4 regions of the Streptomyces sp. NPDC107550 genome follow, and region 4 is predicted to be linked to each of the others. Evidence: riboswitches for the same ligand, from Rfam matches in the RefSeq annotation. Region 4 holds a riboswitch; each other region holds the start of a gene.
What was found. Region 4 has a riboswitch for cyclic di-AMP ahead of ACZ7LY_RS09065 (M23 family metallopeptidase). Riboswitches for the same ligand answer to the same signal wherever they lie in the genome.
Positions count from the first base shown of each region.

Region 1: it holds a riboswitch for cyclic di-AMP, as region 4 does, so the genes downstream of both, ACZ7LY_RS27555 (transglycosylase family protein) here and ACZ7LY_RS09065 (M23 family metallopeptidase) in region 4, are expected to answer to the same signal.
Region 2: it holds a riboswitch for cyclic di-AMP, as region 4 does, so the genes downstream of both, ACZ7LY_RS01815 (M23 family metallopeptidase) here and ACZ7LY_RS09065 (M23 family metallopeptidase) in region 4, are expected to answer to the same signal.
Region 3: it holds a riboswitch for cyclic di-AMP, as region 4 does, so the genes downstream of both, ACZ7LY_RS31760 (M23 family metallopeptidase) here and ACZ7LY_RS09065 (M23 family metallopeptidase) in region 4, are expected to answer to the same signal.

Region 1 covers NZ_JBVKBC010000028.1:15,506-22,767, reverse strand. The annotation lists gene ACZ7LY_RS27580 (NAD(P)/FAD-dependent oxidoreductase) at 1-38, opposite strand, end outside; gene ACZ7LY_RS27575 (Ppx/GppA phosphatase family protein) at 444-1,388, opposite strand; gene ACZ7LY_RS27570 (DUF501 domain-containing protein) at 1,385-1,921, opposite strand; gene ACZ7LY_RS27565 (FtsB family cell division protein) at 1,983-2,483, opposite strand; gene eno (phosphopyruvate hydratase) at 2,579-3,865, opposite strand; gene ACZ7LY_RS27555 (transglycosylase family protein) at 4,664-5,404, opposite strand; cyclic di-AMP (ydaO/yuaA leader) riboswitch at 5,409-5,568, opposite strand; gene ACZ7LY_RS27550 (transglycosylase family protein) at 5,749-6,786, opposite strand; gene ACZ7LY_RS27545 (cytochrome P450 family protein) at 6,938-7,262, opposite strand, start outside.
Region 2 covers NZ_JBVKBC010000001.1:424,284-431,545, forward strand. The annotation lists gene ACZ7LY_RS01810 (GntR family transcriptional regulator) at 1-193, opposite strand, end outside; gene ACZ7LY_RS01815 (M23 family metallopeptidase) at 525-1,337, opposite strand; cyclic di-AMP (ydaO/yuaA leader) riboswitch at 1,351-1,515, opposite strand; gene ACZ7LY_RS01820 (M16 family metallopeptidase) at 1,851-3,218, opposite strand; gene ACZ7LY_RS01825 (M16 family metallopeptidase) at 3,236-4,591, opposite strand; gene ACZ7LY_RS01830 (DNA gyrase/topoisomerase IV subunit A) at 4,887-7,262, shown strand, end outside.
Region 3 covers NZ_JBVKBC010000041.1:46,302-53,563, forward strand. The annotation lists gene ACZ7LY_RS31750 (TetR/AcrR family transcriptional regulator) at 1-564, shown strand, start outside; gene ACZ7LY_RS31755 (SGNH/GDSL hydrolase family protein) at 929-1,747, opposite strand; gene ACZ7LY_RS31760 (M23 family metallopeptidase) at 1,885-2,640, opposite strand; cyclic di-AMP (ydaO/yuaA leader) riboswitch at 2,646-2,816, opposite strand; gene ACZ7LY_RS31765 (tyrosine-protein phosphatase) at 3,200-3,997, shown strand; gene ACZ7LY_RS31770 (DUF6126 family protein) at 4,010-4,156, opposite strand; gene ACZ7LY_RS31775 (helix-turn-helix domain-containing protein) at 4,158-4,784, opposite strand; gene ACZ7LY_RS31780 (aspartate aminotransferase family protein) at 4,876-6,261, opposite strand; gene dxs (1-deoxy-D-xylulose-5-phosphate synthase) at 6,258-7,262, opposite strand, start outside.
Region 4 covers NZ_JBVKBC010000005.1:22,144-29,405, forward strand. The annotation lists gene ACZ7LY_RS09060 (aldo/keto reductase) at 1-59, opposite strand, end outside; gene ACZ7LY_RS09065 (M23 family metallopeptidase) at 275-1,327, opposite strand; cyclic di-AMP (ydaO/yuaA leader) riboswitch at 1,339-1,474, opposite strand; gene ACZ7LY_RS09070 (PP2C family protein-serine/threonine phosphatase) at 1,741-2,844, opposite strand; tRNA gene ACZ7LY_RS09075 (tRNA-Met) at 3,047-3,120, opposite strand; gene ACZ7LY_RS09080 (tellurite resistance TerB family protein) at 3,195-3,650, opposite strand; gene ACZ7LY_RS09085 (hypothetical protein) at 3,739-3,912, opposite strand; gene ACZ7LY_RS09090 (hypothetical protein) at 4,135-4,416, shown strand; gene ACZ7LY_RS09095 (rodlin) at 4,498-4,908, opposite strand; gene ACZ7LY_RS09100 (hypothetical protein) at 5,199-5,396, shown strand; gene ACZ7LY_RS09105 (rodlin) at 5,499-5,909, opposite strand; gene ACZ7LY_RS09110 (rodlin) at 6,171-6,581, shown strand; gene ACZ7LY_RS09115 (chaplin) at 6,884-7,117, shown strand; gene ACZ7LY_RS09120 (chaplin family protein) at 7,213-7,262, shown strand, end outside.

The DNA.
Region 1 (7,262 bases), on a different contig from region 4:
CCGACAATGAGGATCCTGGGACGCTCCGTGGTGCTCATGCCATCGAGTATCCACCCGACTGGAGGGGGTCGCTCGTGCGCCCCTTCACAAGGTCCGCCAACCCCTCTGCTACACTTCGCCGCCCACGTGACCCATGTCATGGCCGTGGAGGGGAACCACCGGGTCGCCCCAGTCGTTGCACACCCCCCTTGAGCAGCCACGGCGGGCATTCGGGCGCACTGGACCACTCGCGCGGTTCATGGGCGCGTAACACGCCCGGAACCTCATAAACCCCTCGAGCCCGTGGCCTGGGGCACCCCCGGACGGCCCCAGCGGCGCGTAACAGCCGCCAAGAGGGCCGATTTCCTTGTGAAGAACTTCACGAACTTTCCCGACGGAGTGTCGCCGAAGCGTGTCGAGGGGGCCCGCGGGGCCCCCTCGTACCCTCCGTAGGACCCGGCCGCTCAGGCCAGCGACCAGGCGATGCCGTCCAGGATGTCGTGCTCGCTGACGACGACCTCGCGGGCGCCGGTGCGCTCCATGATCATGCGCAGGACGAGCGCGCCGGAGGCGAGGACATCGACCCGGCCGGGGTGGATGACCGGCTTCAGGGACCGCTGCTCGTGCGTGGAGGAGAGCAGCCAGTCGGTCAGCTCGGCGACCTTGTCGTAGGAGATCCGCGCGTGGTGGATCGCCGTCGAGTCGTACGCGTCGAGGCCGAGGGCGAGCGCGGCGACCGTGGTCACCGAACCGGCGAGCCCGACCAGCGTGCGGGCCTCCTTCAGCGGCACGGCCTCGGCGGCGAGGTCGAGGGCGGCGGCGATGTCCGCGCGCACGGCGCCGATCCGGGCCGGCTCCGGCGGGTCGGCGAGCGTGCCGTCGTCCCGGACGAGGTGCCGCTCCGTCATCCGTACGCAGCCGATGTCCACCGAGCGGGCCGCCTCGACGGTGTCGGTGCCGACGACGAACTCCGTGGAGCCGCCGCCGATGTCCACCACCAGGAACGGCTTGTCGAGGTCGGGGCGGCCCGCCAGCTCCTTCGTCGCACCCGTGAAGGAGTACGCGGCCTCCTGGTCACCGGTGATCACCTCGGGCTCGACGCCCAGGATGTCGAGGACCCCGCGCACGAACTCGTCGCGGTTCTCCGCGTCGCGCGAGGCGGACGTGGCGACGAACCGCAGCTTCCGCGCCCCGTGCTCCTTTATCACTTCGGCGTACTCGCGGCACGCGGCGAACGTCCGCTCCAGCGCCTCGGGGGCGAGCCGCCCGGTGCGGTCGACGCCCTGGCCGAGCCGTACGACGGTCATCCGCCGGTCGAGGTCGACCAGCTCGCCGGTGTCCGGGTTCGCGTCCGCGACGAGCAACCGGATGGAGTTCGTGCCGCAGTCCACGGCGGCGACCCTGGTCACTGGTGGCCCTCCTCGGCGGCGACGGCGCTCACGCAGGCGCCCTTCTTCCACCACTCCGGCAGCATGGCGATGGCCTCGTCGCCCAGCGGGTTGACGCCGGGGCCCGCGGCCAGCGAGTGCGCCACGAGCACGTGCAGGCACTTCACGCGGTCCGGCATGCCGCCGGCGCTCGGGAAGCCCTCCAGGACCTCGATGGCGTCGCGGCGGGCGAGGTAGTCCTCGTGCGCGGCGCGGTACTGCCGGGCCAGCTCCGGGTCGCTCTGGAGCCGCTCGGTCATCTCCTTCATGACCCCGTTGGCCTCCAGCGTGCCGATCGCGGAGGCCGCGCGCGGGCACGTCAGGTAGTACGTCGTCGGGAACGGCGTGCCGTCCTCCAGGCGCGGGGCCGTCTCGACCACGTCCGGGTTGCCGCAGGGGCAGCGGTGCGCGATGGCCCGCAGACCGCGCGGCGGGCGGCCGAGCTGCTCCTTGAACGCGTGGATGTCGGCGTCCGTGGGCGCGGTGGATTCGGTCTGGGGCGGGGGCGTCTGCATGCCTTGCTTCCGGCTGTCTTCCGTGTCGGTGACTGGATGGAGGGGTGGAGCGGGGGCGGGGTCAGTGATCGGCCTGGTCGGCCTTGTCGACGCCGTCCCACACGTTGGAGTACCAGGGGCGGTCGGCCGCGCCCTGGTCGGTGCGGCCGGACGCGGCGGCGCGCGGGTCGGGCACCACGTACCCGGTCTCGCCCGGCTTCACCATGTGCAGCCGCTCGCGGATGCGCTGCTCGGCGTACGAGTCGTCCTGCCAGCGGGCCTTCTCGTCGCGGAGCCGGTCCACGCGCTCCTTGGCCTCCTGCTGCTGGCGCCGCAGATCGGCGATCTCGCCGCGCTGGGACACGTACTGCCTTATCGGGTACGCGAGCGCGACGACCAGTGTGCACAGGACCAGGGCGAGCAGGGCCGCGCGGCCGGTGAGCCGGGAGCGGCGGGCCTGGCGCCTGCTCTGCGAGCGGTAGACCCGCTCGGCGGTCTGCTCGCCGAGCACCCGCAGCCGCGTCGCGGTGGAGAAGCGGGCCTGGCCGCCGTCGGCGTCCCTGTCGCGAAGCTTGCCCGGCATCGCCTCTCCCGCCTCCCCTGCCTCACGTGCGTACGTCCCCGCACACGGTACGGGACCGAGTGCGGGGACGTACGTAACTACCGCCCTGTTACGGGTCAGCCCTTGAAGCGCGGGAAGGCGCTGCGGCCGGCGTAGACCGCGGCGTCGTCGAGGATCTCCTCGATGCGCAGGAGCTGGTTGTACTTGGCGACGCGCTCGGAGCGGGCCGGGGCACCGGTCTTGATCTGGCCGCAGTTGGTGGCGACGGCCAGGTCGGCGATGGTGACGTCCTCGGTCTCGCCGGAGCGGTGGGACATCATGCACTTGAAGCCGTTGCGCTGGGCCAGCTCGACGGCGTCCAGGGTCTCGGTCAGCGAGCCGATCTGGTTGACCTTGACCAGCAGGGCGTTGGCGGAGCCCTCCTCGATGCCGCGGGCGAGGCGCTCGGGGTTGGTGACGAAGAGGTCGTCGCCGACGAGCTGGACCTTGTCGCCCAGCTTGTCCGTGATGACCTTCCAGCCGGCCCAGTCGTCCTCGTACAGCGGGTCCTCGATGGAGACCAGCGGGTACGCGGAGACGAGCTCCTCGTAGTACTCGGTCATCTCGGCGGCCGAGCGGGACTTGCCCTCGAACTCGTACTTGCCGTCCTTGTAGAACTCGGAGGCGGCGACGTCGAGGGCGAGCGCGATCTGCTGGCCGGGGATGTACCCGGCCTCCTTGATCGCTTCGAGGATCAGGTCGAGCGCGGCGCGGTTCGAGTCCAGGTTCGGGGCGAAGCCGCCCTCGTCGCCGAGGCCCGTGGACAGGCCCTTGGTCTTCAGCACCTTCTTGAGGGTGTGGTAGACCTCGGCGCCCCAGCGCAGGGCCTCGGAGAAGGACTCCGCGCCGATCGGGGCGATCATGAACTCCTGGATGTCCACGTTGGAGTCGGCGTGCGACCCGCCGTTCAGGATGTTCATCATCGGCACCGGCAGGAGGTGCGCGTTCGGGCCGCCCAGGTAGCGGAACAGCGGGAGGTCGCTGGCCTCGGACGCGGCGTGCGCGACGGCGAGCGAGACGCCGAGGATGGCGTTGGCGCCGAGCGAGCCCTTGTTGTCGGTGGCGTCCAGGTCGAACATGGCCTGGTCGATCAGGCGCTGCTCGGTGGCGTCGTAGCCGACCAGCTCCGGGCCGATCTGCTCGATGACGGCGAGGACGGCCTTCTCGACGCCCTTGCCCTGGTAGCGGTTGGGGTCACCGTCGCGGAGTTCGATGGCCTCGAAGGCACCGGTGGAGGCGCCGGACGGGACGGCAGCACGGCCGGTGCTTCCGTCGTCGAGGCCGACCTCGACCTCGACCGTGGGGTTGCCTCGGGAGTCCAGGATTTCCCGGGCTACGACGACGTCGATGGACGGCACGAGCATCTCCTTCTGGGATGTGACGCGGTCTGCGGTGGGCCGTGTGTTCGGGCCCGCCTCCCCCTGAGCCTAACCGGCTCGGGAGCATCGGCCAGCCGACCGACCGTCTCGTGGACAACGCCGAGAGCGAAATGTTTCCGTGCGAAACAATTAGGCACCGTGTGCTTTCCCAGCGCCCCCAAGGGGGGTGGGCCTTCCGCCCAGGACTTCCGCCCCCACTTGTCCCGCCGGGGGTGAGCGGGCCATCTTTCGGGCGGGGGGCTGCCCCGCGTCGCCGTTTGGGGAGTCCTCCGGCGGAGGCCGCTTGCGGCTGAGGTTCGCGCAGTTCCCCGCGCCCCTGAGGAGTTACCAGGCCGAGGCCCGCTGCCCTGAACGTTTCGCGCAGTTCCCCGCGCCCCTGGGTGAGTGGGCGGTCCCGCCCGGTGGGTTCCTCGACTTTCGTCGTGGCTGGTCGCGCAGTTCCCCGCGCCCCTGGAGGGGCGACTGCGTCGCCACCTCCCCCCCCCTGGGGAGCCGGGGCGCAGGCCCGCTCCCTCAGGGGCGCGGGGAACTGCGCAACCTCAGCTACAAGCAGCCTCCGCCTGGAGAACTCCCCAGGGGCGCGGGGAACTGCGCGAGAAGCCCCACCGGCCCGCAGGTGACCACGCACGCGTAGTGCCCCGTCAGGGGCGCGGGGAACTGCGCGGCCGGCCACTCACCCGCCGGAGGCAGGACGTGGCGAACCCCCCGCCCAGGGAAGGGCAGGGGGTTCGGGGGGGGTGCTGGGGGTCCGCCGGCCTCCAGTACCTACGCGGAGCGCACCGCTTACTTCAGGTGAAGCTGCTGCCCCGGGTAGATGAGGTCAGCGTTGGAGACGATGTCACCGTTCAGCTTGAACAGCTTCTGCCAAGACGTCCCGTGCGCCTGAGCGATCTTGCTCAGCGTGTCACCGGAGACGACCTTGTACTCGCCGTCACCCTTCTTGACCGTCTTGCCGGTCGGCGTCGTGACGGTCTTGCGCTCCTGCTGCTGCGGCTGAGCCTGCGGCTTCGGCTGCTGCTGGGGCTGCTGCTGCGGCTGCGGAGCCTGACGCTGCTGCGAACGGTTGGCGGGCTGCTCGGCCTGCCGCTCCTGCTGCTGCGGCTGGGCCTGCTGCTTCGGCTGGGCCGGGGCCGGCGCGGAGTTGGACGTGGAGGCACCCGAGAGGCCCACGCCGCAGCTCGGCCAGGCGCCCTTGCCCTGGGAGGCGAGAACCTTCTCGGCGACGGCTATCTGCTGCGCCTTGGAGGCCTGGTTGGCGGTGGACGCGTAGGCGGTACCGCCGTACGCGGCCCAGGTGGAGGCCGAGAACTGGAGGCCACCGTAGTAGCCGTTGCCGGTGTTGATCGACCAGTTGCCACCGGACTCGCACTGCGCGACCTGGTCCCACTCGGAGGTGGAGGCGGCGGAGGCGTTGGTGGCGCCCATCAGCGGTACGGCGACAGCGGCGCCGGCGACACCGGCGAGCGTGGCGACACGGACGGCCTTGGACGGGCGGCGGTGCTTGCCCTTGCTGGAAAACAGCATGGAGAGATCCCCTCACCGACGCCTACGAGGTGAGCTGTCGGGTTCGGGCCAGTGAGTGCCCGGCCGCGCATCCTTGTGCGCGGCTTCACCCCAAGCCGCTCCGGCTTTCGTCCGGTGCGGCACCTACCTGGGTCCCCCGCTCCTGCCTACGGCGCTGACGCGTCGACTGTTCCCGTACGGACGTTGGCAGGATTCGGCGTGACGTCCATCGGGGCCCGCATTGGCGAGCGGTCAGACCGTAAGCAGGCGATCCGCCCGATTTCAAAGACGATCAGGCCCTTTGAGACCCATCTCTCATTCTCGCAAAAGCGGACAAAGGGCCATCAATCGGTCATGAACCGTCGTTACTTTTCACCCGATTTGAGCCCTAGATCCAGACTCTGACCAGGGAGGATGAGATCGGGGTCGGAACCGACCTCCCGCTTGTTGTGCTCGTACAGCGCGGACCACCCGCCACGGACGTCATGGGCGTCCGCGATGTCCCAGAGGTTGTCGCCGGAACGGACCGTGTACGTCTGTCCGTCGCGCCCCTCGCCGCGCGAGGCGTGACGCCCCTCACCCTCGCGGGAGGCGTCCGTGTCGTCCGCCGCGCGGTCCCCGCGGTGCCGGCCCCCGGCGGAGTCGTCGGCGGAGGCGTCGGCGCCGGGCGCGGTGGGCGCGTGCGTGGCCGAGGAGCCCGTACGGGAGGTCTCGTCCGTGCCGTCGGTGCCGTGGGCGCCCGCCTCAGCGGAGGGCGCGTCTGACGGGTCGTCGGAGGTCTGGCCCGGGGCGGAGGCGTCGGGGCGGTCCGCGTGTCTGTCGGTCCGCTTGCTGCCGGAGGAGTCGTCGGAGGGGTGCCGGGAGGCGTCGGCGGACGGCTTCGCGGACGGGCTCTGCGAGGCGTCCGCGTCGGCGTGATCCTTGTCTCCCTTGTCGGGGGAGCCGCTCGGCAGGCCCGTCGGGTCGGCGGAGCCGGAGGGCAGCAGCGGCGGCAGGCTCGCGCCCGGGTCCACGTCCGCCGAGTCGTCGCTCTTGGTGAGGCCCGCGGTGAGCGAGCAGCTCGGCCAGGCGGTCGGGCCCTTCGCGTCGAGGACCTTCTCGGCCACGGATATCTGCTGCGAGCGGCTGGCCTGGTCGGCGGTCGGGGCGTAGTCGAGGCCCCCGTACTTCTCCCACATCTCCTGGGAGAGCTGGAGGCCGCCGTAGTAGCCGTTGCCCGCGTCCAGGCTCCACTGGCCGCCCGACTCGCACTCGGCGAGCTTGTCCCAGGTGGCGGTGGTCGCGGCGGTCGCGTTCGACGCGGCGAGCAGCGGGATCGCTATGGCGCTGCCGGTGACTCCGGCGGCGACGACGAGGGCAGGGGCCTGACGGGGGCGACGGTGTCGGCCGTTCCCGGAGAGCATGCGGATGCCTTTCGCGGAGACAGTTGCTGCGCGCGACAGGTGGTACCGGTGGTGCTCGTGTCGCGGTGACTGGTGAACGTAGCGGTCTTCGAACATCCGTCACAAGTCGATGCAGCGGAGATCACGTGAAAGTCACATTCTTGACACCGCGTCAGTTCTGGTGGGGTGTGAACTCCACGGGCAGCGTGCGCAGTCCGCGCATGATGAGCCCTCCACGCCACCGCAAATCGGTCGGTTCCCCCGCAAGTCGCAGGTCCGGAAGGCGTGTCAGGAGCGTGGCGAGCGCGGTCTGTCCTTCCAGGCGGGCGAGGGGCGCGCCGAGGCAGTAGTGGATGCCGTGGCCGTAGCCGAGGTGCTGATTGTCACGCCGGGACAGGTCCAGGGTGTCGGGCCGCTCGAACCGCTCCGGGTCCCGGTCCGCGGCGGCCAGCACCACGAGCACCGGGTCGCCGGCCGCGATGTGCTGCCCGCCGAGG
Region 2 (7,262 bases), on a different contig from region 4:
ACGCGCCCGCGTGCCGGCGCGTGACGACGAATCCCTCGGCCTCCAGGGTGCGCAGCGCCTCACGCACCGGGACGCGCGAGACTCCGTAGCGCCGCGCCAGTACCTCCTCGGTGAGTCTGCCGCCGCGCTCGTAGACTCCCGCGACGATGTCGTCGCGGATCGCCGTGCATACCGAGTGCGCGGGAATGCGCATGACCCGAACCTCCGCCTGGACCCGCGCGAAAACGCGCTCGATTTCCGCCGCGCCGAAGCGCGTCCGCTTCTTCCGCGCACCGGCCCGACGACTCTATTCCACCATTCTCGGAATTCCGGCGGAAGGCGGCGGCCGGGGGTCATTTTTGGGACACTGAATACCTGGCGGGGTGAAATCAGGCGGGAGAAACCGGCCCGCTACGCGCGCGTGGGGCAGGCGTCCGCATACGGCGACAGCCCCGGCTCGCGGGGAGCCGGGGCTGTCGTGACGCCGCTTCAGGCGCGGGGACCGGGGTCCGGGTCCGGGTCCGGGTCCGGGTCCGGGTCCGGGGTCAGACGTTGACGCCGTGAGCGCGCAGGTACGCGAGGGGGTCGATGTCCGAGCCGTAGTCGGGCGAGGTGCGGGCCTCGAAGTGCAGGTGCGGGCCCGTGGTGTTGCCGGTGGAGCCGGACAGGCCGATCTGCTGGCCCGGGGTGACGGACTGGCCGACGGAGACCCCGATGGACGACAGGTGACCGTACTGGGTGTACGTACCGTCATTCATCTTGATCACGATGTTGTTGCCGTACGCACCGCCCCAGCCGGCCTCGACGACCGTGCCCGCGCCGACCGCGTGGACGCTCGTCCCGGACGCGGCGTGGAAGTCGATACCGGTGTGGCTGCCGGAGGACCACAGGCCGCTGCTCGCCTTGTAGGCGGTGGACACGTACGAGCCGGCGATGGGCGGCACATAGGCGTTCAGGCGCTTGCGCTCGGCGTCGCGGGCGGCACGCTCCTTGGCCTCGCGCTCCTGCTTCGCCTTCTCCTCGGCCTTGCGCTTGGCCTCTTCCGCCTTGCGCTTGGCCTCCTCGGCACGCTTCTTGGCCTCGGCCTCGGCGCGCTTCTTGGCGGCGGCCTCGTCGGCGGCCTTCTTCTGCGCGGTGGCCTGGGCGTCGATCTGGGCGGCGAGCGAGTCGCCGATGGCGACGGCCTGCGTCAGTCCGTTCTGCTCGGCCGGGGCCGCGGCGTCGGCGGCGAGGGCGGGGGCCGCGAGGCCCGCGACGACACCGGTCGTGGTGAGCGCGGCGACACCGGCGACCTTGGCGGTCGTACGGGTGAGGCGGCTGGGACGACGATGCTTCCCGGTGGCACGGGTGAACGCCATGAAGGGGCTTGTTCCTTTCCTTCCCTCTCGCCTACCGGGTTAGCTGACGGGTTCGGAGCAGGAAGGTCTCCTACGGGGCCCTCCCCTCGCGGGAAGCGCGCCCGATTCACCCCAGGGACTGCGATGGGTCCCCGGCTCCCCTGGCTCGCGCCGTAGGGGGACTCGGCGATGACTGTCCGGTGTCGCGGGCGCGACGTGGGTCTGGCCGAACAGCCGGACCGACGCTAAGCGGGCCACCGTTCCCGCAACAAACAGATCGCTGTTTTTGTCGCGCATGCCACAGAGCAGACAGGCAACCTCCCCATCAAAACGGACATACGTGATCCGATAGGGGGTACGGCCGGACGTGATCGGTCCCACGCGCCGGATCGGTCCCACCCCACGAGACGGTTCAGCCCCACGCGACAGAAGGAGCCCCGGCGGTCGCGGTGACCACCGGGGCTCCCTGGCGCTCCTGACGTTTCTGGCGCTCCAGACGCTCGTCTTGCTCGTACGCGCGCGTGGCGCGACGGCTCAGCCCGCGACGACGCTCACGTCGCCGATGCCGAGCTCCCTGACGGGCGCCTCGATGCTCGCGGCGTCGCCCACGAGGATCGTCACCAGCCGGTCCGCCGGGAACGCGCTCACGACGGCCGCGGTGGCCTCCACCGTGCCCGTCTCGGCGAGCCGCTGGTACAGGTGGCCCTGGAAGTCGTCCGGAAGCTCCTGCTCGACCTGGTCGGCGAGCGTGGCGGCGACCGCGGCCGCCGTCTCGAACTTCAGCGGGGCGACGCCGACGAGGTTCTGCACGGCGGTGTCGCGCTCCGCCTCGGTCAGCCCCTCGGCGGCCAGCGTGCGCAGCACCGTCCACAGGTCGGCGAGCGCCGGGCCCGTGTTCGGCGTGTCCACCGAGCCGCTGATCGCCAGCATCGCCGCGCCCGTGCCGTCGGCCGTGGACCGCAGCACCTGCGCGAAGGAGCGCACACCGTACGTGTAGCCCTTCTCCTCGCGCAGCACACGGTCGAGACGGGACGTCAGGGTGCCGCCCAGGCAGTACGTGCCGAGGATCTGCGCCGGCCACACCTGGTCGTGCTTGTCGGGCCCGACGCGGCCGATGAGCAGTTGCGTCTGCACGGCGCCGGGCCGGTCCACGATGACGACCCGGCCGCGGTCGTCGGCGGTGACCGGCGGGGCGGCGAGCGGCTGCGCGGTGTCGCCGGTCCACGCGCCGAGCGTGTCGGCGAGCAGGGCGTCGAGGTCCACGTCCGTCAGGTCGCCCACCACGACGGCCGTGGCGGTGGCGGGGCGTACGTGCTTCTCGTAGAAGGCGCGGACGGCCGCCGCGTCGATCGCGCCGACGGTCTCCTCGGTGCCCTGGCGCGGGCGCGACATGCGCGAGGTCGCCGGGAAGAGCTGGCGGGAGAGCTCCTTGGCGGCACGGCGGGCCGGGTTGGCGCTCTCGTGCGGGATCTCGTCGAGGCGGTTGCGTACGAGCCGCTCGATCTCGCTGTCGGCGAAGGCGGGCGCCCGCAGCGCGTCGGCGAGCAGGCCGAGCGCCTTGGCCAGCCGGGAGACCGGCACCTCCAGGGAGACACGGACGCCGGGGTGGTCGGCGTGCGCGTCGAGCGTGGCGCCGCAGCGCTCCAGCTCGGCGGCGAACTCCTCGGCGGAGTGCTTGTCGGTGCCCTCGGAGAAGGCGCGCGCCATGATCGTGGCGACGCCGTCCAGGCCGGCGGGCTCGGCGTCGAGCGGCGCCGCCAGGTTGATCTCGACGGCGACGACCTGCTGGCCGGGCCGGTGGCAGCGCAGCACCGTCAGGCCGTTGCCGAGGGACCCGCGCTCGGGCGCCGGGAACGCCCACGGCTTGGGGGCGCCGGCCTGCGGCTGCGGGTGGAACTCCATGCTTGCGAGCTGCTCGGTCACCGGCCCGCCTCCTCGTCGCTGTCGTCGCTCTCGTCTTCGGAACCGGCGGGGGCGGTGGGCTCGTACACGAGGACCGCGCGGTTGTCGGGGCGCAGGCGGGCCTTGGCGACCTCCTGGACCTCCTCGGCGGTCACGTCCAGGACGCGCTGCACGGCGGTCAGGGCGAGCTGCGGGTCGCCGAACAGGACCGCGTAGCGGCACAGTTCGTCGGCGCGGCCCGCGACCGTGCCGAGCCGGTCCAGCCACTCGCGCTCCAACTGGGCCTGCGCGCGCTCCATCTCCTCCGGCGTCGGCCCCTGCTCGGCGAACCGGGCCAGCTCCTCGTCGACGGCGGCCTCGATGACGGGCACCTCGACATCGCCGGAGGTCTTCACGTCGAGCCAGCCGAGCGAGGGCGCGCCCGCGAGGCGCAGCAGGCCGAAACCGGCGGCGACGGCGGTACGGTCGCGCCGCACGAGGCGGTTGTACAGGCGGGAGGACTCGCCGCCGCCGAGGACGGTGAGGGCGAGATCGGCGGCGTCGCACGCGCGCGTGCCGTCCTGCGGGAGCCGGTAGGCGGCCATGAGGGCGCGCGCCGGCACCTCCTCCTCGACGACCTCGCGCACCTGACCTCCGATCACGTCCGGCAGGGAGCCGTCGCGCGGGGCGTCCTTGCCGTCGTGGCCGGGGATGGAGCCGAAGTACTTCTCGACCCAGGCGAGCGTCTGCTCGGGGTCGATGTCGCCGACGACGGAGAGCACCGCGTTGTTCGGCGCGTAGTACGTGCGGAAGAAGTTCCGCGCGTCCTCCAGGGTGGCGGCGTCCAGGTCGGCCATGGAGCCGATGGGCGTGTGGTGGTAAGGGTGGCCCTCGGGGTACATGAGGGCGGTCAGCTTCTCGAAGGCGGTGCCGTAGGGCACGTTGTCGTAGCGCTGGCGGCGCTCGTTCTTGACGACGTCCCGCTGGTTCTCCATCGACTCCTCGTCGAGGGCGGCCAGCAGCGACCCCATGCGGTCGGCCTCCAGCCACAGCGCGAGTTCGAGCTGGTGGGCGGGCATCGTCTCGAAGTAGTTGGTCCGCTCGAAGCTCGTCGTGCCGTTCAGGGAGCCGCCCGCGCCCTGGACCAGCTCGAAGTGCCCGTTGCCGTGGACCTGCTTCGAGCCCTGGAACATCAGGTGCTCGAAGAGGTGCGCGAGGCCCGTACGGCCCTTGACCTCGTGGCGCGAGCCGACGTCGTACCAGAGGCAGACCGCAGCGACCGGGGTCAGGTGGTCCTCGGAGAGCACCACGCGCAGGCCGTTGGCCAGCCGGTGCTCGGTCGCTGTCAGGCCGCCGGAGCCGGGCTCGGCGGTGGCCGTGTGACCCATGGGCATGTACGTCCCTTCGATCGCGGAGAGCGCAGAATACGCAGCGGGCAGTGCGGCAGGCGCATATCCGCCGCTGGTGCTGCCACTGTATGCAAGCGTGCTGACACCTGGCGAAGTTCCCGCCGGGGCTACGCCCTGAGCGAGCAGACGGCGCGGGGCCCGCCCCGAGCGCCTGTTCGGACCCGGCGACCGGCCGGTACGGACGGGTCGCGCTCGGCGTTGTCAGTGGGGCGGTCCACAATGGACCGCGACAGTCCCCGTTCACGTACCCGTTCATGTTGGTGAAGGAGCCGCAGCAGCGATGGCCCGCCGCAGCACGAAGACCCCGCCGCCCGACGATTTCGAGGAGAGGATCCTCGACATCGACGTGGTCGACGAAATGCAGGGCTCCTACCTGGAGTACGCGTACTCGGTCATCTACTCGCGTGCCCTGCCCGACGCGCGGGACGGGATGAAGCCGGTCCACCGGCGCATCGTCTACCAGATGAACGAGATGGGCCTGCGTCCCGAGCGCGGCTATGTGAAGTGCGCCCGTGTCGTGGGCGAGGTCATGGGTAAGTTGCACCCTCACGGCGACTCGTCGATCTACGACGCGCTGGTGCGTCTCGCGCAGCCGTTCTCGATGCGCGTGCCGCTGGTGGACGGCCACGGCAACTTCGGCTCGCTGGGCAACGACGACCGCCCGGCCGCCATGCGGTACACGGAGTGCCGCATGGACGCCGCCGCCTCTTTGATGACGGAGTCCATCGAAGAGAACACGGTCGACTTCGCCCCGAACTACGACGGCCAGGAGCAGGAGCCGATCGTTCTCCCGGCGGCGTATCCGAACCTGCTGGTCAACGGCACGTCCGGGATCGCGGTCGGCATGGCGACGAACATGCCGCCGCACAATCTGGGCGAAGTGATCGCCGCCGCCCGGCACTTGATCAAGCACCCGGGCGCCGATCTCGAGACGCTCATGAAGTACGTGCCGGGTCCCGACCTGCCGACCGGCGGCCGGATCGTCGGCCTGTCCGGCATCAAGGACGCGTACGAGACGGGCCGCGGCACGTTCAAGATCCGCGCCACGGTCGCCGTGGAGCACGTCACCGCGCGCCGCAAGGGGCTGGTCGTCACGGAGCTGCCCTTCGCGGTGGGCCCCGAGAAGGTCATCGCGAAGATCAAGGAACTGGTCGGTTCGAAGAAGCTCCAGGGCATCGCCGACGTCAAGGACCTCACCGACCGCGAGCACGGCCTGCGCCTGGTCATCGAGATTAAGAACGGCTTCGTCCCGGAGGCCGTCCTCGAACAGCTCTACAAGCTGACGCCGATGGAGGAGTCCTTCGGTATCAACAATGTGGCGCTGGTCGACGGCCAGCCGCTCACGCTGGGCCTCAAGGAACTGCTCGAGGTCTATCTGGACCACCGCTTCGAGGTCGTGCGCCGGCGCAGCGAGTTCCGCCGCGGCAAGAAGCGGGACCGGCTGCATCTGGTGGAGGGCCTGCTCGTCGCCCTGCTCGACATCGACGAGGTCATCCGCATCATCCGCTCCAGCGAGAACAGCGCGGAGGCCAAGCAGGGCCTCATCGAGCGCTTCTCGCTGAGCGAGATCCAGACGCAGTACATCCTGGACACGCCGCTGCGCCGGCTCACCAAGTTCGACCGGATCGAGCTGGAGAGCGAGCGCGACCGGCTCACCGGCGAGATCGACGAGCTGACCGGCATCCTCGACTCGGACACCGAGCTGCGCAAGCTGGTCTCGGCGGAACTGGCGGCGGTGGCCAAGAAGTTCGGCTCGGACCGCCGTACCGTGCTGCTGGAGTCGGGCGCTTCCTCGGTGGCGACGGTGCCGCTCCAGGTGGCCGACGACCCGTGCCGCGTCCTGCTGTCGTCGACGGGCCTGCTGGCGCGCACGGCGAACGCGGAGCCGTTCGCCGCCGACGAAGACGCCAAGCGCGTGAAGCACGACGTGATCGTCTCGGCGGTGCCGGCGACGGCGCGCGGCGAGGTCGGCGTCGTGACGTCCGAGGGCAGACTGCTCCGGCTGAACGTGATCGACCTGCCGCAGCTCCCGGACACGGCCAGCGCGCCGAACCTGTCGGGGGGCGCGCCGATCTCCGAGTTCCTGTCGTCCCTGGGCGCGGACGAGAAGGTCGTGTGCCTGACGACGCTGGACGAGTCGTCGCCGGGTCTCGCGCTCGGCACGGAGCAGGGTGTCGTCAAGCGCGTGGTCCCCGACTACCCGTCGAACAAGGAAGAGCTGGAGGTCATCTCCCTCAAGGACGGCGACCGGATCGTGGGCGCGATGGAACTGCGTACCGGCGAGGAGGACCTGGTCTTCATCACGGACGACGCGCAGTTGCTGCGCTTCCAGGCGTCCATCGTGCGTCCGCAGGGCCGCGCGGCGGGCGGCATGGCGGGCGTCAAGCTGGCGACGGGCGCGAAGGTCATCTCGTTCACCGCGGTGGACCCGGCCGCGGACGCGGTGGTGTTCACGGTGGCGGGGTCGCGGGGTACGCTCGACGACTCGGTGCAGACGACGGCGAAGCTCACGCCGTTCGACCAGTACCCGCGCAAGGGGCGGGCCACGGGCGGTGTGCGCTGCCAGCGGTTCCTGAAGGGCGAGGACTGCCTGAGCGTCGCCTGGGCGGGTCCGGCGCCCGCGCGCGCGGCGCAGAAGAACGGCATGGCGGCCGAG
Region 3 (7,262 bases), on a different contig from region 4:
ATCGAGCAGATCGAGGCGCGCGGGGTGGCGGCCGTGCGCATCGCCGACGTGGCCGCGGCGCTCGGCGTGAGCAATGCGCTGGTGCTGTACCACTTCTCCACGAAGGAGAAGCTGGTGGCGGCGGCTTTCGCGTACGCGGCGGAGGGCGATCTGGCCCGTCTGACCAAGGTGGTCGGGCGGCGCACGAGCGCGCTGAAGCGGCTGCGGGCGGCGGTGCGGTGGTATGCGCCGACGGGGCAGGCGAAGGGGTGGCGCCTGTGGATCGAGGGCTGGGCGGCGTCCCTGCGGGAGCCCGCGCTGCGGGAGGTGGCGAGCGGCCTCGACCGGCGCTGGAAGGCCGCGCTCGCGGAGGTCATCGCCGAGGGGGTCGCGGCGGGTGAGTTCACGTGCCCCGATCCGGCGGCGTCGGCGCTGCGCCTCACCGCCCTCCTCGACGGCCTCGCCGTCCAGATGACGGCCTACCCCGGCGCGGTCTCCCGCGCCCGCACCCAGGAGTGGGTGGACGAGGCGCTGGCGCGGGAACTGGGGCTTGAGCGGACGGACTTGACGACGCCGGGCCGGTAGGCGTTACGGGGGCGGGGTGTTGGGGCGCGGGCCGCTAGCCGTCCCGGGAGCCAGGTTTTGGACGCGGGCCAGCAGCCGTCCCGGGGCGGATGCCGGAGCGCGGGCCGGTTGTGGCGCGGCCGGAGCGCCGGGGCGTTCGACCCCGGACCGGTGTTGCGGGTGCGGCGTTTTCCGGCGCGGCCGGTTCGCCGGGGGCGGATGCCGGAGCGCGGGGCGGTTACGGCCCGGCGGGGCGCCGGGGCCTTCGCTGCCGCGCGGGAGTTGCGGGCCCGGCACCCCGAAGAACCCCGAGCCCCGCCGAAGAACCCCGGGCCCCCGCCCCACCCCGTACGCCCGCGCAGCGCGACGCCCGTCGGCCATGGCGTCAGGAGACCGCCTGGAGGTGGGCCTTGATGGTGTGGGGGTCGCGGAAGCCCTTGGCCTGGACGCGGTCGCCGGAGGACTCGCCCCGCAGACGGCGGCCGATCCACGGGACGAGGAACTCGCGGGCCCAGTGGATGTCGTCCCGCCGCACCTCGAACGTGCCGCGCGGCGGCAGCGCCGGCCAGGGCTGCTCCGGGTCGGCGGGGACGTCGAGGCCGAGGGCCTGGGCGGCGCGCAGGGCGACCCGGGTGTGCCCCTCGGGCGAGAGGTGGAGGCGGTCGTCGTCCCAGGCCCGCCGGTCCTGCACGGAGCGCAGCGACCACAGGTCGAGGACGGGGCAGCCGTAGCGGTCGGCGATGGCGCGCACATGCATGTTGTACGTGGCGATCTTGCCGCGCAGGTGCTTGAGGACGGCGACGTCCCGCGTGTCGAAGCCGGTGGCGACCATGACGGTCCCGGCGGCCTCGCTGAGCCGCGCGACGGCCTTCTCGAACCGCTCGGCGACGTCGTCGGGGTCGGTGCCGGGCCGGATGATGTCGTTGCCGCCCGCGACCAGGGTCACGAGGTCGGGGGCGAGTTCCATGGCGCGCGGGAGCTGGTCCTCGACGATCTGGTCGAGGAGCTTGCCGCGCACCGCGAGGTTCGCGTACTGGAAGGTGTCCTCGGGCGCGCGGTCGTCCAGGAGGACGGCCAGCCGGTCGGCCCAGCCCACGAAGGTGCCGTCCGGCCCGGGGTCCCCGACGCCTTCGGTGAAGCTGTCCCCCACCGCCGCGTAGGACCGAATCGTGCGCCCGCTGAATGATCTCGATTCGTTTGCCACGACCACACATCTTTCACCCTGGCCTGTGACCTACGCCATCGTAGGTAGGGGTTGACGTGGGGTGATTTAACCCACTCGGCACCCCGGGAATATCCCGGGGTGCCGAGTGGATCACGCGTGTCGCGCGGGAGCGGGCGTCAGAGCGAGACGCCGTGGGCGCGCAGGTACGCGACCGGGTCGACGTCGGAGCCGTAGTTCGGGGACGTACGGATCTCGAAGTGCAGGTGCGGGCCGGTCACGTTGCCGGTGGCGCCGGAGAGGCCGATCTGCTGGCCGGCGCTGACGCTCTGTCCGGCGGAGACGCCGAGGGAGGACAGGTGGGCGTACTGCGAGTAGTGGCCGTCGGCGTGCTGGATGACGACCTGGTTGCCGTACGCGCCGCCGTCACCGGCGGAGACGACGGTGCCCGGGCCGACGGCCTTGATGGGCGTACCGGTGGGCACGACAAAGTCGGTGCCGGTGTGGTAGCCGCTGGACCACATCGGGCCGTTCTGGTGGTACGGGGTGCCCTCGGCGCCGTCGACGGGCTTGACGAAGCCGCCGGTGGAGGCGGCCGGCTTGGCGGGGGTGCTCGCCGGGTTCGCGGAGGTCTGCGCGGCGCCGCCGCCCGCGAGGGTGAGCTTGGCGCCGACCTCGATCAGGTCGGCGTTGCCGCCGATGACGGACTTGTTGTCCTCGTACAGCTTCTTCCAGCCGCCGTCGACGTGCTGCGCCGAGGCGATCTTGGAGAGCGTGTCACCGGCCTTGACCGTGTAGGTCGGGGCGGTGGCGGCCTGGGCGCCGGTCGCGCCGATCAGGGGCAGCGCGAGCGCGGCACCGCCGACGGTGGCGAGTGCGGCGGCGCGGCCGATACGGAGGTTCTTGGGGCGGCGGTGCTTTCCCTGTGCGAACATGCGGGTTTTCCTCTCCGTCGCCTACGAGGTGAGCTGTCGGGTTCGGGCTGGAGATGCCCGGCCGGTGCCACGCGGTGGAACCGGCTTCACCCCTAGCCGCATGGGGGAGTTCCCCGGCGGCGTACTGCCTGTGGGTCCCCCGCTCCTGCCGTCACGGGTGTCGTGGTTCGGAGTTCCGGGCGGCGGCAGGACTAGGCGTTCCGACCGGAATGACTCGGACCGTAAAGGAGTGCCGACAGCGGCCACAAGCGAGGAATTGGAAAGGCCGGGGCATTTCTTGATCATTACGGAGTTCACCGTGTCACCCTGCGTCAAGGGCTTTTGCTTTGCGGCGCGAAATCACCGGGAATTGAGTGCAGCGAATTCCGGGGCCGCCGCCACACACCGTCACGGGTATGAGCCTGCTCACGAGGGTCCCACAACGTCCGTACATTCCCTGACAGTTCAGGGCAAATAGGGCACTTCAGACGGATGGTTGCCCCGGGAACCCATGTCGTATCGTCAACAACGCGCCCGCCGGCGAGCCGCGCCGGCCGGTGTCCGACCGGGAGGAGCCCCCGTGACGCAGCACGCCCCGTCCACCGAGCCCGAGCTGACCGGAGTGCGCAACTTCCGCGATGTCGGCGGCCTCCCCACCGTGGACGGCCGGCGTCTGCGCCCCGGCGTGCTCTTCCGCAGCGGCCATCTCGCGCATGCCACGCCCGAGGACGCCGCGTTCCTCGCCGGGCTCGGCCTGCACACGGTCTTCGACTTCCGCAACGCCGCCGACCAGCGCCTCGAAGGCGCCGACGTGGAACTCCCGGGCGTGCGCAACGTGAACCTGCCGCTGTCCGACCCGGCCGACGGCGCCGAGTTCTGGCAGATGGTCCGCGACGGCGACACCGAGCAGCTGCGTGCCCTGCTCTCCGAGGGCCGCGCCGCGCACCGCATGATCACCTCGTACCGCACGATGATCGCCCACCGCACCGCCGAGCACAGCCGCGTCCTGCACGCGCTCGCCGAGGACAGCGTCCCGGCGCTGATGCACTGCGCGGCGGGCAAGGACCGCGCCGGACTCTCGATCGCGGTGACGCTGCTCGCGGTCGGCGTCGAGCGGGACGCCATCGAGGCGGACTACCTGAAGTCGAGCGAGAAGCACCGCCGCTACAAGATCCGCCGCAGTGCCACCGGCGTTGACGCCCACTCCCCCGAGGTCATGGAGCTGCTCGACCCCCTGTTCGACGCCCGTACCGAGTACCTCGGGGCCGCGTTCGAGACCATCGAGGAGACCTGGGGCGGCACGGACGCCTACTTCGAGAAGGGCCTCGGCCTCTCCCCCGCCACCCGCGAGCGGCTGCGCGAGCGCCTGCTCGACTGACCGGCCCGCGGGCTACTCGCCGCCGCCGAGCGTGAACAGCAGATAGATGAACGCGGCGAGCGCGTGGCCCGCGAAGACATAGACGACGAGCCGCACCCACAGACCGCGCGGCAGCTTGTCCTCGATGTTGCGGCCACCGGGCCGCCGTGCGTCGCTCATGTCAGACCTCTCGGATCGGTCCCGCGGCCGGCCCGAGACACAGGGCGGCCGTCGGGCTCTGCAACAGCGTGTGGACGAACAGAAGCTCGGCCCCGCCCTGGTCCGCCGCGGCGATCCGGTGCGGGGTGAGCGAGTCGAAGTGGGCGCTGTCCCCCGCGTCCAGCCGGTACGCGGTGTCCCCGAGGCGCAGCCGCAGCCGCCCCTTGAGGACGTACAGCCACTCCTCGCCCGGGTGGACGCGCACGATGTCGCCCTGCGAGCCATGGGGTACGTGGACGCGCAGCGCCTGCATGCCGCGGCCGGGGGCGCCGGCCTGGAAGTAGGTCCAGCCGCCGGCCTCGGTGGGCTCCATGGAGCGGGCGCGCACGACGGCGTCCCGGTCGGCGGGGGTCTCGCCCAGCAGTTCGGAGACCGTCGTACCGTAGGTACGGGCGAGCGCGAGCAGCATCGGCAGCGAGGGCTGGCGCTGGCCGGTCTCCAGGCGGGACAGATGGGCCGGCGACAGACCGGCGGCGCGGGCGGCGGCCTCCAGGGTGAGGGCGGCGCGGCGGCGCAGGGCGCGGAGCTGGGGCGCGACGGCGGGCAGCTCCGGAGGTTCCGGAGCCTCCTCCGGGAGGGCAGGGCTCATACTGTCGATTCAGCCAGAGCCCTGCCTCCGGGGCAACTTTCTTGCCTGTGAGGCAAAAGCCTCAGCGGTTGGCGACGGCCTGCTTGATGCCTCAGCGGTTGGCGACGGCCTGCTTGATCAGCGTCTTGCTGAAGTCCCACATCAGTCCGCCGCCGCTGTGCGCGTCGTCCATGACGGCGGTGAACGCCTCCACGAAGCGGTCCACGTCGCTCTCGTCGACCACGAGCGGCGGGATCAGCTTGATGACTTCGAGGTGGTCGCCCGAGACCTGCGTGAGAATTCGGTGCTTCTGGAGCAGCGGCACCACGACCATCTGCGCGAACAGGCCCTTGCGGGCGACCTGGAGCATGGTCCAGCGGCTGCGCAGCTTGAGCGACCGGGGGCGGCCGAACTCGATGCCGATCATCAGGCCCCGGCCCCGGATCTCGCTCAACAGCTCGTACCGGTCGACGAGTTCGCTCAGCCGGGACTTGAGGAGGTCGCCCATGGCGCGGGCGTTGGCGACGATCTGGTCGTCCTCCATGACCGTGAGGACGGCGAGCCCGGCGGCCATGGCCTGGGCGTTGGAGCCGAAGCTGGCCGAGTGCACGAGGACGCGGTCCATCGAGGAGTAGACCTTCTTGAAGATCCAGTCCTTGCCGAGCGTGGCGCCGACCGGCACGTACCCGCCGGACAGCGCCTTCGCCACACAGACGAGGTCCGGCTCGACGCCCTCCTCGTGCTGGTAGGCGTAGAAGTCGCCGGTGCGGCCGAGGCCGGTCTGCACCTCGTCCGCGATCAGCAGCGCCTTGTGCCGGTGCAGGAGGTCCTGCGCGGCCCGCAGATAGCCGGGCGGCGCCTCGTGGACGCCCTTGCCCTGGATCGGCTCGACGATCAGGGCGGCGACGTCGCCCTTCTTCAACTCCCGTGCCAGGGCGTCGAGATCGCCGAGCGGGACGGCGGTGTCCGGCAGCAGCGGGGCGAACCCGTCGCGGAAACCGTCCTCGCCGTTGACCGACAGGGAGCCGGTGGTCAGGCCGTGGAAGGCGTGCGCGCAGTACAGGACGCGGGGCCTGCCGGTGGCGTACCGGGCGAACTTGAGGGCGGTCTCGACGGCCTCGGTGCCGCTGTTGCCGAAGAACACGCGGTCCAGGTGCGGGCTGTGGGCGATCAGCTTCTCGGCGAGCAGGCCGGGCAGCGGCTGGCAGTCGAAGCGGGTGAGGTCGGCGAGGGAGGCGTCGAGCACGTCGTGCAGCGCCTTGCGGACGACCGGGTGGTGGCGGCCGAGGCCCATGACGCCGAACCCGGCGAGCATGTCGAGGTAGTCGTGGCCCTCGGCGTCCCAGAAGTGCGCGCCCTCGGCACGCTCGTACACCTTGTCGAAGCCGATGGTGTGGAGCATCTTCGGGAGCTGGTGGTTGAGGTACTTGGCGTGCAGCTCGTACCGTTCGGCGCCGCGCTCGGCGAGCAGCGTACCGAGGTCGAACTCCTTGGTCATGCGTCGTTCTCCTTGCGGGCTTGGCGCTCCTGGGGCCTGACGGACTCCGCGACACGGCCCGCGATCTCCACGGGGGTCAGGCCGATGTCGGCGAGGACCTCGCCGCGTCTGGCGTGGGCGAGGAACTGCTCGGGGATGCCGAAGCGGCGTACGGGCACGTCCACGTCGGCGTCGCCGAGGGCGAGCGCGACGGCCGAACCGACGCCCGCCGCGCGGCTGTTGTCCTCGACGACGGCGACCAGTTCGTGCCGGGCGGCGAGCGGGGCGAGGTCCGGGTCGACGGGTTTGACCCAGCGCGGGTCGACGACCGTGCAGCCGATGCCGCGCTCCTTGAGCAGTGCGGCGGCCTGGAGGCAGACGGGCGCCATGACGCCGACCGCGACGAGCAGGACGCGCGGGTCCTCGTCCCGGTGCAGTACGTCGATGCCGCCGACGCGGTCGATCGCGGGCACGGGCGCGCCGACGGCCTCCTTCGGGAAGCGGATCAGGGTCGGGGCGTCGTCCACGGCGACGGCCTCGCGCAGTTGGGCGCGGAGCTGGTCGGCGTCGCGCGGCGCGGCGATCCTGAGGCCGGGGACGACCTGGAGGACGGACATGTCCCACATGCCGTTGTGCGAGGCGCCGTCGACGCCGGTGACGCCGGCGCGGTCGAGGACGAAGGTGACGCCGCATCGGTGCAGGGCGACGTCCATGAGGAGTTGGTCGAAGGCGCGGTTGAGGAAGGTGGCGTAGACGGCGACGACGGGGTGCAGTCCGCCGGTGGCGAGGCCGGCGGCGGAGACCGCGGCGTGCTGCTCCGCGATGCCCACGTCCCACACCCGGCCCGGGAACTCCTCGGCGAACCGGGTCAGTCCCACCGGGTGCAGCATGGCGGCCGTGATGGCGACGACGTCCTCGCGCTCCCGCCCGATCGCGGCGATCTCCTCGCCGAACACCGAGGTCCAGGACGGGCCGTCGGAGGGCGCGAGCGGTTCGCAGGTCAGCGGGTCCATCACGCCGAC
Region 4 (7,262 bases):
GCGAGCGGGAAGACCTCCAGGTCGGAGGAGCCGAGCTGACGAAGAACGGAAGAAGTCATGCTCTGCGTCAACACCCGTGCCGTGGGCCGTATTCCGGCGCGGGCGCCCCTGGCGGATCAAGGACGGGCAAAACCGGCGGCCCTGGCGTCGGGGGGTTGCCGCCAGGACCGCCGGGGTCACAGAAGCCGGACGGACCGCGGGGACCGTACGGAATGAAGGGACCGTACGGACTGAAGGGGCCGCAGGGACTGGAGGGGCCGGGGCTCCGGGACCGTCAGAGCGTGAGGCCCTTGCCGCGCAGCCAGGCCGCCGGGTCGATGCCGGTGGCCTGCCCGCCGGGGTGCACCTCCAGGTGGAGGTGGGCGCCGGTCACGTTGCCCGTGGCGCCGACGCGGCCGATGACGTCGCCGGTGCTGACCTTCTGGCCGACGCTGACGTTCATCGAGGACTGGTGGCAGAACCACAGCTCGGTGCCGTCGTCGAGGGTGAGGACCGTGCGGTAGCCGTACGCGCCCGCCCAGCCGGCCTCCGTGATGGTGCCGGAGTGGATGGCCATGATCGGGGTACCGGTGGAGGCGGCGAAGTCCAGGCCCGTGTGGTAGCCGGAGGACCACATGGCGCCGGGCTGCCCGAAGGTGCCGGTGAGCGTGTACGAGGCGACGGGGAGGCGGAAGCTCTTGGCGAGCTTGGCGAGACGCTCGGCCTCGGCCTTGCGGCGGGCCTCCTCCTTGGCCTTCGCCTCGGCCTTCTCCTTCGCGTCGGCGGCCTTCTTGTCGGCCGCCTCCTTCTTCTGGGCGGCCTCTTCGGCGGCCTTCTTCGCGGCGGCCTCCTCGGCGGCGCGCTGGGCGGCGCTGTCGGCGGCGTCCTGCTGCGTCTCGGCCTGCTGCATGATGCGGGCGCGCAGGGCCTCGCCCGCGTCGCCCTGGGCGCCCCCGCTCATCGCGGTGAGCGGGGCGGCTTCGGCGCCTGCCGGGGCTGTGTCGTCGCCGGAGTCGTGGGAGATGAGGGCGCCGACGCCGGGCAGCGACTTGGCCTCGGGCAGCGAGTCCTTGACGGCGCTCAGGTCGGGCATGGATATCCGGACGGCGGGCTTGCCGCCCTGCGCGGTGGCGATGCCGCCCGCGCCGACGGCGGCGATGACGCCGACGCCGAGGACCGTGGAACTACGGGCGAGGCCGCCGCGCTGGCGGGCCACGCGGTGCCGGCCGCGGACGGGGCGGACGCTCTCCTCGGTGGGGTTCCACTCCTCCCAGCTCTCGCGGGGGGCGCCGAGTTCGTCGTCGCTCGGCGGGTAGGAGAACTCGGGGGCAGGCCGGTTGGACGCCACGGGGGCGCGCTCCTTTCCTTCCTTCTCGCCTACCGGGTTAGCTGACGGGTTCGGAGCAGGAAGGTCTCCTACCGGCATCGTGGATGCCCGATTCACCCCAAGTTGGTGGTTCCCCGGCTCCCTTGCGGGATTAAGCGCGTGCGCGCGGAGCCGTCTCTGGTGACGGCTGGGACGACCGCGCTGCGTTATCGAACGTTAATAGACAGCCGACAGTAATTCCAAGCCGTTCCCACTGATCGTTCACGACTCTGGCCAGGACTTATCGGGGCACGCGTGGGCGGATACGGGCGAGTTGACCGTACGTCACCGCGCACCGGCCCTTCACATGGAACTGACGGAGTGTCAATTGTTATGCGGTGAGGCGTCGCCCGGTCACCCCCTGTCACCCTGGCCCGGGCCCACCGAGTCGGGCATCAGGGCCGGCGTACGGCGAGCAGCGCCATGTCGTCGCTCGCGCCGCCCCCGGTGTGCTCGCGGACCTCTTCCACGAGCGTGGCGAGCAGATGGTCGGGGCCGGGGAAGACGCGTCCTGCGAGCCGGGCGGCGGGGTCGTAGAAGACGCCGCGCGCGTCCCGCGCCTCGGACAGCCCGTCGGTGTACAGCAGGAGTGTGGCGGCGGGCGGGAAGTCGGCCTCGGTGGCGTGGTCGGGCCAGGTGCCCAGTTCGCTCATGCCGAGCGGGAGCGCCGCCTCGTCCGGTCCGACGACCCGTACGGTGCCGTCGCCGTGCAGGACGATGGGCTCGGGGTGCCCCCGGTTGAGGACGCGGACCCGGGCCGCGCCCGGCGGGAACTCGGCGAGGACGGCCGTCGTGAACCCCTCGAAGTCGTCGATGCCCCGGCGTCTGACGCCCTCCCGGGCCAGCGCCCGCTCCAGGCGCTGGGCGACCGCCTCCAGGGTGCCCTCCTGCTCGGCCGCCTCCCGGAACGCCCCGATGACGACGGCGACGGCGGCGACCGCGCCCATGCCCTTGCCCCGCACGTCCCCGACGATGATCCGGACCCCGTGCGGCGTGTCCTGTACGGCGTAGAGGTCGCCGCCGATGAACGCGCCCGCCTGGGCCGCCTCGTACCGCGCGGCGATGGCGAGGCCCCCGATCCGCCCCGCCGGCTCCGGCAACACCGCGAGTTGCGCCGCCTCCGCGATCCGGCGGGCGGACGCGAGCTGCTCGCTGCCCCGGCGCACGATCCTGTTGATGAGGCAGGCCAGCACACACACGGTCGCCACGGTCGCCATCTCCGTGTAGACGTCCGTGTCGAACAGCGCGGAGAACCGCAGGTGCACGGCGAAGATCGCGGCGATGGACGTGACGCCCGCGAGGATGGTCGCCCCCAGCGAGAAGAACGGCGCGACGACCAGCGGCGCCGCGCTGAACAGGGGCGAGCCCGCGAATCCGGCGGGGGTCGTGTACTCGTACAGCGCGCCGCCCGCGATCAGCAGGACCGGCAGGAGCCGCAGGAAGGCACGCGTGGTGTGGTCCTCCGACGCGTGTGCGTGCCGTCCTCCTCGCTGCCCCACCGCTCGTCTCCTGCCGCGTCCAGCGCCTGGTTCTTGGCGTCTCACCAAGGGTTCCCGCGCGCGCCCGCACCGGCGACCGCTGTGACCCGTACGGGTGAGCGGGGGCCTGGGCCGGACGAGGGCGACGGGCCTCGGCGAGAGGGCCGGAGACAGAAAAGAGACCGGGCCGGAATCCTCATCGGATTCCGGCCCGGTCCTTCAGTAGCGGGGACAGGATTTGAACCTGCGACCTCTGGGTTATGAGCCCAGCGAGCTACCGAGCTGCTCCACCCCGCGTCGGTGAACCCAACAGTACGCATGTGGGGAGCAGAAAGCCAATCGGTTCCCGCGCGGCCCGCGCGGGGCGGGTCCTACAGGTCGAACTCGTGCGGCGCGAGGCCCAGCATCAGGCACGCCTCGCGCACGACGGCCCGCTCGGTGGCGTCGAAGTCGCCGTCGGCGCCGCCGATGACGATGCCGATCTGGATGACGGCCCGCGCCTCGTTCTCCTTCTTCTTCGCCTTGGCGATCTCCTGGAGGACGGTGACCTTGCCGAAGTCGAAGTCGGCGACGAGCTTGTCGAGGTTGGCCTCGAAGCGCCGCTGGAGGTCGTCGCCGGGGAAGTTCTGGAGCACCTCGTTGCTCGTGATCAGCTGCGCGACGCGGCGCCGCTCGGCCGGGTCGACCGTGCCGTCGGCGGCGGCGACCAGGGCGCACATCGCCATGGAGGCGTCCCGGAACGCCCCGGACTTCAGGTCGTTCTTCTTCGCCACGAGCTGCGTCTGCATCGTGGACGCGGACTCCTTGATGCGGTCCCACAGGGCCATACGTCACTCACTCCTCGCCGTTCGGTTTCTACAGCGATGTAGAAACTACGGGCGGGGCGCGGAAGTTCCGGGGGCCGTCCTCGCACACTCACTCGGGGGGCGGCGCCGGGGCCGCGCCGCCGAGCGAGGCGCACCAGGGGCACTCCCCCTCCCCGTGTTCGTCGCGCGCCGGCGCGCAGAGCCAGAAGTCGTCGGGCACCTCGAAGCGCACTCCGCTGACGTACTCGTCGCGCTCCTCGCGCCCCAGCCACCTGTCGTCCATGTGATCGTCCAAGGTCGCCCGGTGAACAGTCCTGGTCGCGCGCGTCCCCTCACCGCACCGCGCGGGGCCGCGCCCCTCCACGATGGCACCGACCGCCCCCGCCGCCGGGGCAATTCACCGGTCCGTGGCGTGCCCGCGGCACGCCGGTTCGCCGGGTAGACCTGACGAGTGGGGCTCGGCCGTCCTCCGTATCGGTTGCCCGGCCCCGCTCGTTGACACGGCATGATCTCCACTCGACGCGCCCTGACCGCCGCCCTGCTGCTCGCCGCCGGCACCTCGGCCCTCGCCGCGCCCGCCGCGCAGGCCGCCCCGCTCCTCGACGGCAAGCCCATCTCCCCGATGGAGACGATCGACTCGGTCTCCACGCTCGCCGTCCCCGCGGACCAGCGCGCCCAGATGCCCAGCACCACCGCGCAGCTCTCCGGCCTGAACCGGCTGAGCGAGCTGCACCAGGCCACCGACCTGGTCGCCCCCGTCACCAACGCCCTGCCCTCGGTCCAGTAACCACGAACAAACCGCGCCCGCACACGACGATGGCGGTGACCCCCGGCCGGGGGTCACCGCCATCGTGCTGGAACCGGCGCCTCAGTGGTTGGCGACACCGTTCCCGGACAGGACCGGGATGTCGTTCAGGAGGTGCGACAGCGGCTCGTCGCCCTTGGCCTGCGTCGAGTTCTCCACGCACTGCTGGTTCTGCGGCGCCGACAGGATCGGGACGTCCTGGACCGCGACCGGCACCAGGCCGACGAGCGAGCCCACGTTCGCCTTCGCCGGCAGGCCGACACACGGCTTGTTCAGCGAGCCCTGGACCAGGCCGAGCTGCGGGCTCATGTCGCCGTGGGTCTCGGAGTTGCCGTACGCCTGCTGCGCCCCGTTGCCGCTGTTGGAGGTCGTACCGGTCTCATCGCCGATGGCCAGCGCCTGCGGGGCGGCCACCGCGGAGAGCCCGGCGACGGAGGCGGCGATGGTCGCGGTCGCCCACAGCTTCTTCTTCATGGGTTTTCCCTTCGATGCAATGCGTTGCGAAAACGGAGCTACGCGAGGATCAACTTCCCACGCCGTGTACCGGTTGCGGTCCGAAACCCGTTCGGCTCATCGCCCGAAAGACACGCGCCCCGCACGCCCCCGGAAAACCTCCCGTACGCCCCCGTACGCCCCCGTGGTGAATTCCCGTACGGCGACGCGGACGGAGCATGCGGTAACCCTTTTGCCGCATAGTCGGATTGACGCCACTCGCCGGCGCGGTAGGAGACGGGGAAACCGCCGGACGACAAAAGGCGAACGTCATGGAAGGTCCGCACGCCCGCTGGAAACGCCGGGCCCTCATCCCGTCGAGCAGAACGGCCCCGGAAAACCCGACCGACACCCCGCTGTACGACAAACTCGTCGCGCGCCGGGAGGCCGAGGGAAAGACCGTTCCCGGCCGCTACGACAAGGAATGGCACGCCATCGCCACCCGCGACATCTGGCCCCGCACCCTCTGATGCGTACTGCTTGATCCGCGCTCCCTGATTCGGGCGCCGGAAAAAGGCACAAAAAATTCGGGCCGCCGGTATGGGCGGCGGCCCGAACGGTGTGGCAGGTGCTCAGTTGTTGGCGGCACCGTTGCCCGAGAGAACCGGGATGTTGTCGAGGATGTGCGAGAGCGGCTCGTCGCCCTTCGCCTGCGTCGAGTTCTCCACGCACTGCTGGTTCTGCGGGGCCGACAGGATCGGGACGTCCTGGACCGCGATCGGCACGACGCCGACCAGCGAACCGGCGTTGACCTTGGCGGGCAGGCCGATGCAGGGCTTGTTCAGCGAGCCCTGGATGAGCGCCATCTGCGGGCTCATGTTGCCGTACGTGGCCGAGTTGCCGTACGCCTGCGAGGCGCCGTTGCCACTGTTGGACGTGGTGCCCGTCTCGTTCCCGATCGCCATGGCCTGCGGAGCCGCCGCCGCCGCGATACCGACGAGAGAAACGGTGGCAGCCGCGGCGGCCACAGCCTTCTTCATCATGGGTTTTTCCCCTTCATTTGCTGGTGCGAGCACCCGGATCAACTGCGTTCGGCGGCATCGGTTGCTCCCGTTCACCCGGACGGGGCTGTGTACGAACCTTTCCGTGGCGATAATCAGACTTCTCGGCCTTCCGAACATCTTCTCTCTCACTCGAACCGATGCTGGAAACCGGGCCGTTCGGGTGAATCCGCGCAACTATCTCCGCGGTCGACCTGTTGTCCCGGGTGCAGCAACCGGTGCCTGTCAGATAAGGAATCAAAAATGCTCAAGAAGGCTATGGCCGCAGCCGCGGTCGCCGTGTCCGTCGTCGGCGTCACCGCCGCCGCCGCTTCCCCGGCCCTCGCCATCGGCAACGACCAGGGCACCACGTCCAACAGCGGCAACGGCGCGCAGCAGGCCTTCGGCAACTCGATGACCGAAGGCGACATGAGCCCGCAGCTCGGCCTGGTCCAGGGTTCGCTGAACAAGCCCTGCATCGGCCTGCCGGCCAAGGCCAACGTCGGTTCGCTGGTCGGCGTCGTGCCGGTCGCCGTCCAGGACATCCCGATCCTCTCGGCGCCGCAGAACCAGCAGTGCACCGAGAACTCGACGCAGGCCAAGGGCGACGAGCCGCTCTCGCACATCCTCAGCAACATCCCGGTCCTGTCCGGCAACGGCGCGGGCAACGGCTGATCACTCAGCGGTACACCGGCTCGGGCCGTCCGTCCCCTCGGGGGCGGGCGGCCCGAGCCCTTTTTCCGCGCCCGAACCCTTTTACGGGCCCGTGCGCTCTCCGCCATGCCTCCCCGCGCGGCTTCCTGCGATGTCCCTGATGTCGCATTCGGCTTCAACCGAGTGAATCTGGGCGGACCGTGTTCCGTATGACGTTTCTTATGCGTCGTGCGTCTCGTTTTCCAGGCGTGGCGCCGACCCGCGAAATCCGTCGTCCGGTCGGAGTGCCCGGTTTCCGATCCTCAGGAAAAAAGGAGAGAAGAATGTCCTTCAAGAAGAGCGCCACGATCGTGGCCGGCACCGTCATCGCCCTCGGCATGGCGGCCCCGGCGTTCGCCGACGCCGGCGCGGAGGGTGCGGCCGTGGGCTCCCCGGGCGTCCTGTCCGGCAACCTGCTCCAGGTTCCGGTCCACGTCCCGATCAACCTCTGCGGCAACACCGTCGACGTCATCGGCGCCCTGAACCCCGCGTTCGGCAACACCTGCGTCAACAGCTGACACACGCGGTCGCTCCACGCTCCTCGGCCGGCCCTGGACACCTTCGGGTGCCGGGGCCGGCCGCCCATGTCACGCGACGCAGGAAAGGAAACCCATTGAGGCAGGCACTGAGGATCACGGTGGCGGCGGCCGCGGCGGCGACGGG